Regions from separate parts of the Blautia faecis genome, predicted to be linked through region 1. Evidence: predicted binding sites of a transcription regulator. Region 1 holds the regulator's gene; the other holds the start of a gene.
The links. Region 1 encodes HrcA, which represses chaperone genes, less so after heat shock. Its sites were predicted from a motif close to TGTTAGCACTCNNNNNNNNNGAGTGCTAACA; they were not measured.

Region 1 (3,431 bases):
AACATCGAATGTACCACCACCAAGGTCATAAACCATGATCTTCTGCTCTTTCTCATTGTCAAGACCATATGCAAGAGCTGCTGCTGTAGGCTCGTTGATGATACGTTTTACATCGAGACCTGCAATCTTACCAGCATCCTTGGTTGCCTGACGCTGAGCATCATTGAAATATGCCGGAACAGTGATAACTGCTTCTGTAACAGACTCTCCAAGGTATCCTTCAGCGTCTTTTTTCAGTTTCTGAAGAATCATAGCGGAAATTTCCTGTGGGGAATATTTCTTATCATCAATTGTTACACGGTAATCTGTACCCATCTCTCTCTTGATGGAAGAGATTGTTTTCTCTGCGTTTGTTACTGCCTGACGTTTTGCAGGCTCACCTACCAGACGCTCACCTGTCTTTGTGAATGCTACAACAGATGGTGTTGTTCTGGATCCTTCTGTATTTGCGATAACGGTTGGCTGTCCACCTTCCATAACAGCTACACAGCTGTTTGTTGTACCTAAGTCAATACCAATGATTTTTCCCATGATAATTTTCCTCCTGTTTAAAAATTCATGGTTGCTGTCCATTACACGAACAGTAACATTTATACTTTGTTTTTAGAAAATGTCGATGAAGTTTGATTCTCCAAGCTGCTTTCTGTTAATTAGCAACTTTTACCATACTGTGTCTTACAACGAAATCCTTGTAGGTATATCCCTTCTGAAATTCCTCTACGACGATGTTCTCGCCAACGGATTCGTCCTCCACATGCATCACTGCATTATGCAGATTCGGATCAAATTCCTTACCTACAGCTTCGATTGGCTTCACACCCATCTCATCAAAAGCTGTCATCATCTGCTTGTAGATCATCTTCATGCCTTCTGCAAATGGATCATCCTCCGGTGCCTGTGCAAGACCTCTTTCGAAGTTATCCACGATCGGAAGCATTTTTTCAACGATGTCCCTGGCGCCGATGATGTACATGCTGGATTTCTCTTTCTCCGTTCTTTTACGGTAGTTATCAAATTCAGCCATGCTGCGCTTCAGTCTGTCTGTAAGCTCCTCGACCTGCTGTTCAAATTTATCTTTCTCTTTTTTCTTCTTGCCGAAGAAAGAAGTTTTTGTCTTGGTTTCCGGTTCCTTCTGAGATTCGGCTTCCTGATCTGACTGCTCAGTTTCTTCTGTCTGTGCTGGTTCTTCGGAAGTCTCCTCTTCTGCTGTCTGGGCTGTATCTGCTGCCTCTTCTTCGCTTCCGTCTGTTACCGGAATGTCAACTGCTTCTTCCTGTACTTCGGCTTCTTTATTCATTTCTTCTGACACGCTTTCAACCGCCTTTCTAGGTTTTCTTATTTACCATTTCGTCAAGCTGGACTTTTAATTTCTTTAAGCTGTCCACTACATTCTCGTAATCCATTCGCTTGGGACCGATGATTCCAATAGTTCCACGCATTCCATCTCCCAACTCGTAAGTAGCTGTGACCACACTGCAGTCTTTCATGGTACGTACCGGAACTTCATCCCCGATGTATACCTGAACTCCTGTGTTCTCCGGATCTCCCATTTCCTCACGGACCATATCCGCAAGTTCCTGCTTATCCTCGAAAGTGGAAATCAGCTCACTGGCTCTGGATGTATCTGCAAGCTCTGGATACTTAAATATGTTGGTTGCTCCCGATGTATATACTTTCATATCTTCTTCGTCCACGTGAATCGTAGCTGCAACTGCGTCCAGCACATCTGCAACCACACCGCTGTGGCTTCCCGCCTGTTCTTTCAATCTGGCGATCATGCCCAGATTAATGTCCTGGATGGGTACACCGTTCAGGTTCGTGTTAAGAAGAAGATTCAGCTTCAGGATCGTCTGGTCATCCATCTCCTCATCAATATTAATGATCTGGTTCCGAATGACATTACCCTCACATACAACTACGGCAATCAGCTGCCGCTCATTGACTCGTGAAAGCTGAATGAACTTCAGGGTGCTTCCCTTATACTGGGGAACCGCAACCATAGCCGCATAATTGGTATTCGTGGCAAGAACCTTCGCCACCTGCTTGAGCACCTTATCCATCTTATCTGACTTCTCAATCATCAGATCACGGATTTCTGCGATCTCGGCTTCCTTCTCCCTGGTAAGCTCATCTACATAAAGGCGATAGCCTTTATCTGATGGAATTCTTCCGGCTGAGGTGTGGGGCTGTACGATGTAGCCCATATCCGTCAGGTCGGACATCTCATTTCGGATAGTAGCAGAGCTGACATTCAGATCCGGATATTTGGAAATAGTTCTGGAACCTACAGGCTCGCCTGTTTCCATATAAGTTTTGATGATTGCTTTCAGTATTTTCCGTTTGCGCTCATCTAATACTTCATCCATGAAATATCTGCTCCTTCCTGAAAAGCAGACGGTCAAACCTGATTCTGATTTCCGTCTGGCTTCTTCGAATTCCTTTTGTTAGCACTCATTATTTAGGAGTGCTAACATCTATGCTCTTAAGATACACCTCAGTATTCCTTTTGTCAATATTTTTTACAAATTTTTTTCATCTTTTTTGATAGTTTTTACCCTATACTTTACCATTCTGGCTAAATTCTCCTTACTGCAATACTTTTTTTGGACAGCAAGGATACTATCAGGTATCTGCCAACGCAGTCTTATGTTTGCTGCCGCATAAATGAAAAAGATGCCTTGAGAAAATTTTCCCTGGCATCTTCTTTCCTATATAGGAATACCGCCCATAGGCGACATGTCCGTTTTGTAACTGTTCAGCACCTTCACAGTTATATGTTTCGCAAAACAGCCCCTGCTGAATAGCAGCCTCTATTTTTTATAATTTTCCAGATAGTCAAGAACTGCTGTCGGCTCATCCAGAAAGACTACCATATCCAGCACGGAAAAATCCATGAATTTCTCTTCTGCTGTGTACTCCAGCAATGCTTTCATCTTGTCATAATATCCGTCAATGTTATACAGCACAATTGGGCGGTCAATACGTTTCAGGCTTTTCAAGGTAAAAATCTCAAAAAATTCCTCGTAGGTACCAATTCCGCCAGGTGCTACGATCGTAGCATCTGATTTTTCTTCCAGAAGTTTTTTGCGCTCTCTCATATTCTCTGTGAAAATAAATTCCGTGCATTTCTCATACAGAACTCCAGGCTGGTCAAAAAATCGGGGAGCAATTCCAAGTATGTAACCATTTTCTGCTGCCACGCCTCTGGCTGCTGCTCCCATCATTCCGGTAGCCCCGCCGCCAAACACCAGACCGTGACCTCTTTTTCCCATTGCTCTTCCAAGCTCTTCTGTTTTTTCATAATAAATGTTTTTAAGCAGTGCACTTGAAGCGCCATATACACATATGTTCAATCTGTTATCCCCCTTATTTTTTCTTCTAAACACAGGTGCAGCCTACCTGCGGCAGCACCATATACGAAAGTCAGCTGG
Region 2 (3,431 bases), on a different contig from region 1:
CTGCATAAGAATCTGCTCCGATAGCGTCTCTTGCAACATATACCTGAATGTTTCCCTGTAAGTCCTGGATATTGCAGAAAGAAGCTTTTCCCATGACTCTCTTGAACATCATACGTCCAGCGATTGCCACATGGAGCGGGCTGGCATCCATAATACTTCTTCTCTCTTCGTAGTCGTTCTTCTGAACTTCCTTCGCCTGCTCTTCATCAAGACCTGTTACATCCGGCTCTGTACGATCCTTCAGCAGCTCTGCTTCGTGTGCCTCATAAAGGTTCTTTACTTCCAATGAATGATGGGTCTGATTAAATTTTGTTATCTGAAATGGATCCTTGCCATTCGCCTGAAGCTCTGCCAGTTTATCACGGCGGATTTTCAGAAGCTGATTCAGATCCTGATTCTTCTGTTCTGCCACTTTTGTGCCTCCTTAAATATTACGCTGGATTTCCAGCACTTTGTACTTCATGATACCGGATGGCAGCTCTACTTCTACAATATCACCTGTGTGTGCGCCCATAAGAGCCTTTCCTACAGGAGATTCATTAGAAATCTTGCCTTCCAGGCTGTTTGCCTCTGTGGAGCCAACCAGCTTCAGTTCTATATCTTCGTCAAACTCGAAGTCATGTACTCTTACTTTACATCCTACGCTGATCTTGTCAAGATCTACTTCGTCCTCAACTACAACCTCAGCGTTCTTCAGGATTTTCTCAATTTCTTCAATACGCGCTTCGATATCTCTCTGCTCATCTTTAGCTGCATCGTACTCTGCATTCTCGGACAGGTCTCCCTGCTCTCTTGCCTCTTTGATCTTACCTGCTACTTCTTTTCTTTTTACTACCTTTAAATCATGCAGCTCTTCTTCCAGTTTTTTAAGTCCTGCATAGGTTAGTAAGTTCTTCTTTTCTTCCATTATAGCCTTACTCCCTTTCATTCCGGCGGCTTGTCGCCCCGTATCATACATTTCTTATATGCTGTTTCTCCCGGAAAATTCCATTACTATAAAAGTCCTGAACAAAAAGCTGCAGAAATATACCAACCACAGATAACATTCATTCGCCAAACAGTCCACTTTTATAATTGTTAATGCCTGCAGAAGCAGACATTTCATTACCCAAAAGGGTACAAATTCACTAGGATATTCACAGTTTCACCATTATAGCTAAATCAACAGGCATTGTCAAGACAGAAAAATAGCGAACAAATGTAAAAAAAGATGCCGCAGAACCACCATTTTCCGTGATTCTGCGGCATCTTACTTCTAAATTATGCTATTCTCTCAGAATATGCTTCTGAAGGGGGAAAAGTTATCCTTCGATGGCAATGTGTTTCTTCTCTTCCACTGCTGGTTTCGCTTCTTTCTTCGGAACAAACAGTTTCAGAATGCCATGTTTAAACTCAGCCTTAATATCCTCCTGCTGTACGTCCTCGCCTACATAAAAGCTTCTGCTGCAGGCTCCTGCGTAACGCTCCCTGCGGATATAATGACCGGATTCTTTCTCCTGCTCATCTTTGTCCAGACCTTTCTCAGCGCTGATGGTCAGATAGCCATTCTCCAGGGAAGCCTTAATCTCATCTTTGGTAAATCCTGGAAGATCAACTACCAGCTGATAACCGTTATCCATTTCCTTAATATCAGTCTTCATAACGTGGCTGGCTCTCTTGCCATAAAGCTTCTTCTCGGTATCTTTCATTGCTTTATCATCATAATAGAATGGAAAATCATTAAAGAAATCATCAAATAAGTTCTCTCCAAAAATACTAGGCATTAACATAAGTCATCTCTCCTTTTTATATATGCTGTTTACCTTGTTTCTTGGAACTCGGGTGGTAGGGAATTCATAAAGCCTTTCGCTTTTGCTTTCTTTTTATCCCCTTCCTTTGTTCTAGTTGTAATATAGCACCTATTATTAGCACTGTCAATAGGTGAGTGCTAATATTTTTGTGAAGAATTTGTGAACGCTACGGTCTGTGCTAGACGGATATCCACCGGACATCCAGTCCCCATCACATACTGCATAAAAAGGAACAACATATTTTTGCAACTTATCTTGCACTTTCACTGCTATCAACAAATGTATCTTCTGTTTATATATATTATTACCATGAATTTGCATTGCTCAGTCTACAATCCCCAATAACCAGTCTCTGGCATTAATACGTCGAATTCCCTCATATTGTTCTTCTGGTTCTTCATCCATTGTTAAGATAATCTTTGGATAATGATCTCGTATCGCCTGTAATGGCCTTAATTCTCTTAAAAGTGTATTTTCATCTCGTACAGTCAGTGCCACCTGGAAATATACTGTTCCCTTTTTATTCTGTGCCACAAAATCCACTTCATATGAATCGATTTTTCCAACATACACCTCATATCCTCGACGTAACAATTCCAGATAGACTATATTTTCCAGAACATGTCCTGCATCTGCCTGCCTCGAACCTAAAAGCATATACCTCATTCCAATATCAACTATATAATATTTTTCAAGAGTTTTTAAATATTGTTTTCCCTTTATATTATAACGTTTTGCCTGATATATAATATAACTCTCGCTAAAAGCCTCTAGATATTTTTCCACCGTTTTTGTATCAATTTTTCGCCCTTCTGAGGTCATCGTATCTGCAATTTTTTTTGATGACAATGGATTTCCTATATTATCAAACACAAATCTTAAGACACTCTTAAGCATCATAGTATCTGTAATTTTTTTTCTGTTTATAATATCCTTTACAACAATCGTATTATAGATTCCTTCCAGATAATCTCTGATCTCATCTGGCTGATTTTTTAATTCCAGTGTAAACGGAAATGAACTATTCTGCAAATACTCAGCATATTTGATTCCTCTGTCATTCATACTGCCAGTACTCTCCATATATTCCTTAAAAGACAACGGCAACATTTCAATCTGAATATATCTTCCTGAAATCATAGTTGCAATCTCACTGGACAACATATATGCATTGGAACCAGTCACATAAATATCTATGTTTTTTTTAATATAAAGACTGTCCAACACTTTCGGAAAATCTGTTACATTCTGAATTTCATCAAGGAAAATATATGTCATTTTTCCATCAAGCAGACGTTCCTTTAAATATTTATATAATTTCCTGTAATCTGTCAGTTCTTCATAATCAAGATCTTCAAAATTAATAGAAATAATCTGTTCTTCCTCAATCCCATGCTCTTTTAAATAATTGCGATAAATTTCCAGAAGCATAGATTTTCCACAACGTCGTACACCTGTAACAATTTTAATCAACTGCTTATCTTTCCAGGCTATCAGTTTTTCTAAATATTCTTTTCTTTCTATAATCATAATAATGCTCCTTTCTTTACTAATTATATTCCAAAAGCAACAAAAAAATCAATAGTTTTAGGATTGTAGTCCCAAAACTATTGATTTTTTATTTTTATTGGAACAAAAATC

Region 2: a site for HrcA is predicted at 1,903-1,933, ahead of PGQ38_RS01035 (Hsp20/alpha crystallin family protein). Genes of this name have one in related genera too.

Annotation. Positions count from the first base shown of each region.
Region 1 is NZ_JAQDKY010000010.1:77,736-81,166, reverse strand. Features, by position in the region: gene dnaK (molecular chaperone DnaK) at 1-531, opposite strand, end outside; gene grpE (nucleotide exchange factor GrpE) at 647-1,297, opposite strand; gene hrcA (heat-inducible transcriptional repressor HrcA) at 1,326-2,366, opposite strand; gene PGQ38_RS07115 (LOG family protein) at 2,811-3,353, opposite strand.
Region 2 is NZ_JAQDKY010000001.1:263,150-266,580, forward strand. Features, by position in the region: gene lysS (lysine--tRNA ligase) at 1-412, opposite strand, end outside; gene greA (transcription elongation factor GreA) at 425-907, opposite strand; gene PGQ38_RS01035 (Hsp20/alpha crystallin family protein) at 1,302-1,769, opposite strand; gene PGQ38_RS01040 (ATP-binding protein) at 2,115-3,320, opposite strand.